Regions from separate parts of the Brenneria roseae subsp. americana genome, predicted to be linked through region 1. Evidence: predicted binding sites of a transcription regulator. Region 1 holds the regulator's gene; each other region holds the start of a gene.
What was found. Region 1 encodes ArgR, which controls arginine synthesis, uptake and breakdown. Its sites were predicted from a motif close to ANTGAATAAAAATACANT; they were not measured.

Region 1 (3,284 bases):
TATGACACTCAGGCCGGTCTACTCGCCAATCAACTTTACAGCCAGGTAAAACTCCATGCCGACTATGGTGGTGTGGTGCCCGAACTGGCGTCGCGCGATCATGTGCGTAAAACCGTGCCATTGATTCAGGCGGCGCTGCTTGAGGCCGGATTAAAGGCCAGCGATATTGATGGCGTGGCGTATACCGCAGGTCCCGGACTGGTCGGCGCGCTATTGGTCGGCGCAACCGTGGGACGCGCCTTGGCGTTTGCCTGGAATGTGCCGGCAGTACCGGTGCATCATATGGAAGGACACCTGTTGGCGCCGATGCTGGAAGATAACCCGCCTGAATTCCCGTTCGTGGCACTGTTGGTTTCTGGCGGACATACCCAGCTGATTAGCGTAACCGGTATTGGCGAGTATCGACTGCTTGGCGAATCGATCGATGATGCGGCGGGCGAAGCTTTCGATAAAACGGCAAAGCTGCTCGGGTTGGATTACCCCGGCGGGCCCCTGTTGTCGAAAATGGCGCAGACGGGCGATGCCGCGCGCTTTACCTTCCCGCGCCCCATGACCGATCGACCCGGTCTGGATTTTAGCTTCTCTGGTCTTAAGACATTTGCCGCCAATACGATCCGGAATAATGGAGATGATGAGCAGACGCGTGCCGATATTGCTCGCGCATTTGAAGATGCGGTGGTGGATACGCTGTCAATCAAGTGTCGTAGGGCACTGGATGAAACTGGCTTCAAACGTCTGGTTATCGCCGGAGGTGTGAGTGCTAATCGTACGCTGCGTCAGCGTCTGGGAGAAATGATGGCGAAGCGCGGTGGCGCGGTGTTTTATGCCCGGCCTGAGTTTTGTACTGATAATGGCGCCATGATTGCCTATGCAGGCGTTGTTCGCTTACGGCACGGACAATGCCACGATCTCGGCGTTTCCGTGCGTCCTCGCTGGCCGTTGGCCGAGTTACCCGCCGTCTGATCAACTATCACCAGCAACGTTTATTGCTGGTGATACAACGAAATATCAATTTTTAGCAAAATTGCAGAGCGCTATCGCGGTTTCCCGCGATGGAGTGCGTTATAATTCCTGCTCGAATAAAATCAGAATAGCTTCGTAGAGTTGCTTGACGCTGAAGCCTCTGGCTGGTGTGGTGAATATGGTGTCATCACCGGCAATGGTGCCCAAAATGCCTTCTGATTTCCCCAGGGAGTCGAGCAGTCGGGCAATCAGCTGCGCCGCGCCTGGGCTGGTATGGATCACCACCACGGCATCATTGTAATCAACATCTAATACGAGATTTTTCAACGGACTGGTCGTGGTTGGCACACCCAGTTCCGCTGGCAGACAGTACACCATCTCCATTTTGGCATTGCGTGTACGAACAGCGCCAAATTTAGTTAGCATGCGTGAGACTTTGGACTGGTTGATATTTTCGAATCCATCGTCTTGTAAAGCCTGCACAATTTCACTTTGAGAACTGAATTTCTCTTCCTTCAGCAGCGCTTTGAACGCTTTAACTAAATCTTCTTGTTTTGTCGAGTTGCGCATTCTGCACCGGATTAGTGTGGTTGTTGGTTTTGTTATTATGCAGATAAGTGAATTTTTATGCAATGAAAATGCCTATAACATCATCTGTCAGTGTTTACCGTCGTCTCTCTGAAATAATTAAAAGCTCATAGTGTCGGTAGTCTGAGAAATGCGCCATTCGTCACATAACAGTGAATTAAATGTTATCAGAATGATGTTGTTTGGATGTCATTGATCGGTGTAATGTAGCTGACCAGTTAACCGGTCGTGAATGTGCGCCGAGTTATTAGCCCTGGAGCCCATTAACTTTACTTACCTTTCAAAATGTATGGCTGCTTTTGATTTATTATTAGGGACATAGCGTATTTTTTCGTCTCTTACGGCGCATGCTGAGCGGTGAGTAGATAGATGTAACTCTTTCTTCTTGCATTTAAGTTTATAACTAGATGAATTCACGGCATTTTTTTATTTTACGATAATAAGGAGTTTAGGATGAAAGTTGCAGTTCTCGGTGCAGCAGGCGGTATTGGTCAAGCCCTTGCACTCCTCCTCAAAACCCAGCTTCCTTCAGGTTCAGAATTATCTCTTTATGATATCGCTCCCGTAACACCGGGGGTTGCGGTTGATCTGAGCCATATTCCTACTGCGGTGAAAATCAAGGGATATAGCGGCGAAGACGCGAAACCAGCGCTCGTGGGTGCGGATATCGTTCTTATCTCCGCGGGCGTCGCCCGTAAACCCGGTATGGATCGTTCTGATTTGTTTAATGTCAATGCCGGGATTGTGCGCAACCTGGTTGAGCAAATTGCCAGTACGTGCCCTAAAGCCTGCATTGGCATTATCACCAACCCGGTAAATACGACGGTCGCTATTGCCGCTGAAGTGTTGAAAAAAGCGGGTGTTTACGACAAAAACAAACTGTTTGGTGTCACCACGCTGGATATTATCCGTTCCAATACGTTTGTGGCTGAATTGAAAGGCAAACAACCGCAGGACATCAATGTTCCGGTTATCGGTGGCCACTCTGGCGTGACTATTCTGCCGCTGCTGTCACAAATCCCCGGAGTAAGTTTCAGTGAGCAAGAAATCGCTGATCTGACAAAACGTATCCAGAATGCGGGTACGGAAGTTGTAGAGGCAAAAGCCGGTGGCGGATCGGCAACGCTGTCCATGGGACAAGCGGCGGCGCGCTTTGGCCTGTCTCTGGTTCGTGCTTTGCAGGGAGAAAGCGGCGTCACAGAATGTGCATACGTTGAGAGTGATGGTGAGTATGCCCGTTTCTTTGCGCAGCCGGTTCTGTTAGGTAAAGACGGGATTGTTGAGCGTAAAGCAATTGGGACGCTGAGTGCTTTCGAGCAGCAGGCGCTGAAAAATATGCTGGAGACGTTGAATCAGGATATTGCTTTGGGTGAGTCATTCATCAATAGCTGATGACAACATGGATTTAATATCCCAATAAATATAAAGCCGGAGATGAAAGTCTCCGGCTTTTTTACTTAACTGGGACGGATTAATTTTTTTCTATCAATGAGTTGGTCGGTTTCTGGATCGTAATATCGGCTGGGCCAGATTTCTGATGGATGAATACCTAACGCATCGGCAATGAGCCATTCTCCCTTGGGCCAGGGCCGTGACAGCGCATTAGCGAGTGTCGATGAACTCAATCCGGCAGCGCGTGATACTGCCGCCAGCGTAGTGCCTTTCTTGCGCAGAGCAGCAATGATATCAGCGGGATGCCAGTCATGTTTCCTTAAACTCATAATCCTTCCCTT
Region 2 (3,284 bases), on a different contig from region 1:
GGGCAACCGGCAACAACTCATCGTTGGACAGATTCTGTAATGTGGTCAGCAGTTCCTGACGATGCTTCTCGCTGCCTGCCCGAGAGGACTTTGACAACTTGCGGATTGTTTCTACTTTATCAAGAATGTTTTCACCCAATGCCTCCTTGATGGTATCGCCAAGCAGCTTACCGAGCATACTGACGTTACTTCGCATTGCGGAATATTGTTCGTTCATATTTACCCTGACCCATCTCTCTATTTTTGTAAGTTTGTTTCACTTGACAGATATTCTGCACTTCTTTCATCTAGCCACGACAAGTCTGATTCGTCAATTGACGATTCTTTGTTCTCGCTATTCTTTCTACCTGCGGATCTTTTTACCTGCATTGATATAGGCATGGCAATTTGTGAAATTTAATTACAAATGAGCTGATATTAGGAGCGCTTATCAGAAGGCGATCGCGGAGCCCGCAGGCCCCGCGACATTGGCGGTCACACTCAGTGGTGGCAGAAATGCTGAATAACCTGCGCAATCAGTTCCCGCGTTGGTTTGATAAAGGCGGTATCAATGTATTCGTCCGGCTGGTGGGCCTGATTGATAGAACCCGGCCCCAATACCAACGTCGGGCATAGTTCCTGAATAAACGGCGCTTCCGTACAGTAATTCACCACCTCGGTTTTCGTTGCCAGCAATTTTTCCACTACCGACACCAGACGATGGTCGGCCGGGCATTCATAGCCCGGAATGGGAGGATGTAATTCGCTGATGGTCAACCGGCCCGGCCAACGCTGACTCACTGGCGCCAGCGAGTCAGCCAGTAAGCCATTCAGGTCATTCAGCGTCAGCCCCGGCAGCGGACGAATATCCATATGCAGCTCACAGCAGGCGCAGATACGATTGGCGGCATCCCCGCCGTGAATGTGGCCCAGATTCATGGTGGGATAAGGAATGTTGAACGCCGCGTTGTGATAGCGCTCCTGTAGCGTGTTGCGCAGCACCAGCAGATGCGAAATGGCTTCATGCATAAGTTCAATGGCGTTCACACCGCGGGACGGATCGCTGGAATGGCCTGACTGCCCCTGAATCCGGATCGCGCTGGACATATGGCCCTTGTGGGCGCGCACTGGCTGTAACGAGGTCGGTTCGCCGATAATGGCGCAGTCCGGGCGGATCTGCGTGGATGCTGAGAAGTATTTGGCGCCCGCCATGGTGGTTTCTTCATCGGCGGTCGCAAGAATATAAAGTGGTTTCGTCAGTTTTGTTGGATCGATGTCACGCAGCGTGTCGAGAATGAAAGCGAAAAATCCTTTCATATCGGCGGTGCCCAGACCATAAAGTTTATTATCGTGCTCGGTCAGCGTGAAAGGATCGCGCGTCCAGCGTCCATCATCGAAAGGCACCGTATCCGTATGCCCGGCCAGCAGTAAACCGCCTTTACCTTCACCAATCCGCGCCAGCATATTAAATTTATGTTGTGTGCCGGGGACGGGTTGAACGTCGACATGGAAGCCTAAATCGGTAAACCAGCCTGCCAACAAGTTGATTAATGCCTGATTACTTTGATCGAGTGCGCTGTCGGTTGCACTGATGGACGGAGTCGCGATCAACGCCCGGTATAGCTCAATAAAAGGGGGTAAATTCATCTTCACTGTTGACAGCCTCTGGTTAGGATAGTATCAATATTCATGCATTTATTTTGAATAAAAATACAATAACGCTAAGTGAAAGGAAACCACAAGATACCGGGTGGCGAGGAATTCATCACTTTGCTTAGCTTCGCGGGTGAACAGCGTGTTTACGCTGGTGAACCCTGTTACCTGTTACATAGATAAATTAAGAAGGTATACGGATCCCATGCTGAATACGTTGATTGTTGGTGCAAGTGGTTATACCGGTGCAGAACTTGCACTTTACCTGAACCGTCACCCACAGATGAACATAACCGCTTTGGCGGTTTCAGCGCAAAGTGTTGATGCCGGAAAATTGCTTTCCGATTTGCATCCACAGCTGAAAGGCATTATCGATTTACCGGTACAGCCGTTGACCCATGTTGCTGAAGCCGCCAAAGGTGTTGACGTGGTGTTTCTGGCGACGGATCACAAGGTCAGTCATGATTTGGCGCCTGAGTTCCTGGCGGCCGGCTGTACCGTCTTTGATTTGTCGGGCGCCTACCGCGTTCAGGATGCCGATTTCTATACCCGCTATTATGGATTTGAACATCAACATACGGACTGGCTGGCTCAGGCCGTATACGGTTTGGCCGAATGGAAGGCCGAAAGTATCAAACACGCCCGGCTGATTGCGGTGCCGGGGTGCTATCCAACCGCGGCACAACTGTCGTTGAAACCGCTGGTGGATGGACAATTGCTGAATCCGGCACAGTGGCCGGTCATTAACGCCGTCAGCGGCGTGAGCGGCGCCGGACGTAAAGCTTCCTTAACCAGCAGTTTCTGCGAAGTCAGCCTGCAACCTTATGGTATCTTCAACCACCGTCATGCGCCTGAGATTTCAACCCACCTTGGTACGCCGGTCATCTTTACGCCACATCTCGGTAATTTTGCGCGCGGTATACTGGAAACGATCACCTGCCGTTTGCAGCCGGGCGTGACATCACAGGATATCGCAGAGGCTTACCATAATGCTTATCATGATAAACCGCTGGTGCGTTTGTATGAGAAAGGCGTTCCAGCATTGAAATCTGTCGTCGGTCTGCCATTCTGTGACATTGGCTTCTCCGTTGAGGGTGAACATCTGATCATCGTCGCCACGGAAGATAATCTGCTGAAAGGCGCTGCCGCTCAGGCGGTACAATGCCTGAATATTCGTTTTGGTTTCCCGGAAACCCAGTCTTTACTCTGATCAAAAATTTATCATTCTGAGGCGCGAGAGCATAATGAACCCGTTAATTATCAAACTAGGCGGCGTGTTACTGGATAGCGAAGAGGCGCTGGAGCGTCTGTTTAACGCATTGGTCACCTATCGTCAGACGCACCAGCGTCCGTTGTTAATTGTGCATGGCGGTGGCTGTCTGGTTGACGACCTGATGAAGAAACTGTCGTTACCTGTGGTGAAGAAAAATGGCCTGCGCGTCACACCCGCCGATCAGATTGACATCATTACAGGGGCGCTGGCCGGTTCTGCAAATAAAACGCTCTTGTCCTGGGCGAAGAAACACGATATTAACGCTGTCGGCCTATGTCTGGCGGACGGCGGCAGCACCAGGGTCACGCAGCTGGATGAGGCGCTGGGCTTTGTGGGTAAAGCGGAAGCGGGTTCTCCGCTACTGTTGAATACGCTGCTG
Region 3 (3,284 bases), on a different contig from region 1:
GCAAAGCCAGCCTGATCGACACTGTTTTTATGCAAACGGTTCACCTTACTCAGCCGCGTCAGAATTTCTTTACCGAATTTCAGGCTATCGCTAATCGTGACCGTCTGCACCAGATCAAACATGGTATGGTCGAGATAGCGATCGCCGCTCATGCTGACCCCGCCAATCAAATCCGATTCATTCTGCGTCTGCGCCAGAAAGCTGGCGGCAGTGCTGGTTGCCCCTTTCTTGGAAAGCGCGAATACCGATGAACCTCTGGCCGCACGATTGGTAAACGCGTCCGCGTGAATAGAGATAAACAGATCGGCCCGCTGCTTGCGCGCTTTCGCCACCCGCACCCGTAATGGAATAAACACATCCTCATTACGGGTCATATACGCTTTCATATTGGATTCACGATCGATCAAAGTACGCAGACGCCGGGCGATCTGCAAAACGATATCTTTCTCGCGCGTCTTGTTTTTACCAATCGCTCCGGGGTCCTCGCCGCCATGACCGGGATCCAGCATGATGACCAACGGGCGATCGCGCCCCGCCCTCCCCGCTTTCGGCGCTTCTGCGGGCAACGTACGTTCCAGTTCACCTTTGTTATAGTCTTCCAGCAGCGCCAAGAGCGGATCGTCTTCGTTGTCATACTTGCCGACATCCGGATAAAGATCGACAACCAGGCGATGCTTGAATTCCGCCACCGGATTCAGCGTAAACAGTTTGGTGCTGGCGCCTTGCTTTAATTCCAGCACCAGCCGCACCGTATTTTTATCAAACTGACCAATACGGGCTTCTTTAATCAGCGGATCGTTTTGCTGGAACTGACCGGAGATATTCTTCAACACGCTATTCAGATGGATATTCTCAATATCCACGACAATGCGGTCCGGATTGCTGAGAGTGAACTGTTTGTATTTCAGCGCAAGATTCGATTCCAGCGTGACACGGGTATAAGAAGAGGAAGGCCAGACGCGCACAGCAATAACCTGCGCTGTCGCTGCCAGCCCGACGCCGCTCACACTTAACAGCCAGGTTGCTGCCGCGCTTTGTAACAAGCGCCGCCGAGTCAGATTGTGATTCGAATGAGACATGCAACTCCGGTCTGATTACGGTGCCATTGGCAAAAACTGAAAACAGAAATAAGAAAATTGTCAAAAACTTTAACGAATCTCCCCTGCGCTGTCATGCAAAAATCATGTTTATGCTTTATATCTTTATCTCCTTCAAACCGAAAGCGTGCGCTTCCCCTGACACTTTCTGGTTATAGCCTTAACTGAACCGACGAAAATATAGTCAGTTACCGCATGAGCAAACCGTGAATAAGGTATCGGTTTGAATACGTTGAAAAATCCGATTCCTCAGTCCTCACGGCAGAGAGAATGAAGGAATAAACGAGATGAATGCTGAATTTATCGCACAGGCTCCAGCCCCGTTACTTGCCCCTTGCCTTTTGCCTCATAAAGAATAAAAATACAAAAATTACGAATAAAAATTCAAAAGAGGGCTCACAGTGAAGGAACGTAGTACAGAACTGGTTCAAGGCTTTCGCCATTCAGTTCCTTATATCAATGCCCATCGCGGCAAAACGTTTGTCATCATGCTGGGTGGAGAAGCCATCGAGCATGAAAACTTCGCCAACATCGTCAATGATATCGGGCTATTGCATAGTCTGGGAATCAAGCTGGTCGTGGTTTATGGCGCCCGTCCGCAGATCGATGCCAATCTGACAACCCATCACTACGAACCTCGCTATCACAAAAATACCCGCATAACAGACAGCGTCACGCTGGAACTGGTTAAGCAGGCCGCAGGGATGCTGCAATTGGACATCACCGCAAGGTTGTCCATGAGTTTGAATAATACGCCGCTACAGGGCGCGCACATCAATGTCGTCAGCGGCAATTTCATCATTGCCCAGCCTCTTGGCGTTGATGATGGCGTGGACTACTGCCACAGTGGACGCATCCGCCGAATTGATGAAGAGGCATTGCACCGCCAGTTAAATAGCGGCGCGATTGTCCTGCTGGGGCCGGTCGCGGTTTCCGTTACGGGTGAAAGCTTCAACCTGACCTCTGAAGAAGTCGCCACTCAGTTGGCGATCAAGCTCAAAGCCGAAAAAATGATTGGTTTCTGCTCTTCCCAGGGCGTAATCAACGAAGAAGGCAATATTATTTCCGAACTGTTTCCGGATGATGCCCAGCGGCGGATTGAAGCGCTGGAAGCGGACGGCGATTACCACTCCGGTACGGTCAGATTTTTGCGCGGCGCGGTTAAAGCCTGCCGTAGCGGCGTGCGTCGCAGCCACCTGATTAGCTATCAGGATGACGGCGCTTTACTGCAAGAACTGTTCTCCCGTGACGGTATTGGTACGCAAATCGTGATGGAAAGCGCCGAGCAGGTGCGGCGGGCAACGATTAACGATATTGGCGGGATTCTGGAATTGATTCGTCCGCTGGAACAACAGGGTATTCTGGTCAGACGCTCGCGTGAACAGCTGGAAATGGAAATCGACAAGTTTACCGTGGTGGTGCGCGATAACCTGACCATCGCCTGCGCGGCGCTCTATCCTTTCCCGGAAGAGAGCATCGGCGAAATGGCCTGCGTCGCGGTGCATCCTGACTATCGCAGTTCTTCACGCGGTGACATGCTGTTGCAGCGGATTGCATCTCAGGCGCGCCTGCAAGGGCTGAGCAAACTGTTTGTTCTGACGACCCACAGCATTCACTGGTTCCAGGAACGCGGGTTTTTACTCGCCGAAGTGGAAATGCTGCCGAAGAAAAAGCAGGCCCTGTACAACTACCAGCGTCGGTCAAAAATTCTGGTGCTGGATCTGACCTGAGACTTACCGGCCACCTGGCGACAATACGTGATGGCCGCGCATCAGCCGCGGTAAAAAATTGCTGTTCCGGAGGAGTTCAAATCCACGGAACAGCATGTGTCACAGGGACACCAATCACCTGAAGTTATTGCGCCGCCGGCACGGTAGTTATTTTGATTCGCTCCAACGGTCCGACAATAAACAAGTAAGCAATAAGGCCGATTCCCCCCATCGAACCCACGTATAAAATGGCGTAATCGAACGATTGAGTGGAGGATAAAATAAAGCCAATAACCAGAGGCGTAATGATACTGGCCATATTACCGCACATGTTAAAAACGCCGCCCGCGATGCCCAATACTTCTTTCGGGGAAGTGTCGCTTAATACACACCATCCCAGATTGCCAAATCCTTTGGCAAAAAACGCCAGACTCATCGCGCCAATAACGACCACTTCTGAACTGGTGTAGTTAGCGGT

Region 2: argC (N-acetyl-gamma-glutamyl-phosphate reductase) is a predicted target of ArgR. The motif match lies at 1,679-1,696, and genes of this name have one in related genera.
Region 3: argA (amino-acid N-acetyltransferase) is a predicted target of ArgR. The motif match lies at 1,448-1,465, and genes of this name have one in related genera.

What each region holds. Positions count from the first base shown of each region.
Region 1 covers NZ_QDKJ01000022.1:22,658-25,941, reverse strand. The annotation lists gene tsaD (tRNA (adenosine(37)-N6)-threonylcarbamoyltransferase complex transferase subunit TsaD) at 1-963, shown strand, start outside; gene argR (transcriptional regulator ArgR) at 1,063-1,533, opposite strand; gene mdh (malate dehydrogenase) at 2,005-2,943, shown strand; gene B4923_RS19670 (helix-turn-helix domain-containing protein) at 3,009-3,272, opposite strand.
Region 2 covers NZ_QDKJ01000007.1:20,886-24,169, reverse strand. The annotation lists gene ppc (phosphoenolpyruvate carboxylase) at 1-217, opposite strand, end outside; gene argE (acetylornithine deacetylase) at 481-1,632, opposite strand; gene argC (N-acetyl-gamma-glutamyl-phosphate reductase) at 1,838-2,842, shown strand; gene argB (acetylglutamate kinase) at 2,874-3,284, shown strand, end outside.
Region 3 covers NZ_QDKJ01000002.1:103,017-106,300, reverse strand. The annotation lists gene amiC (N-acetylmuramoyl-L-alanine amidase AmiC) at 1-1,079, opposite strand, end outside; gene argA (amino-acid N-acetyltransferase) at 1,499-2,827, shown strand; gene B4923_RS02390 (MFS transporter) at 2,952-3,284, opposite strand, start outside.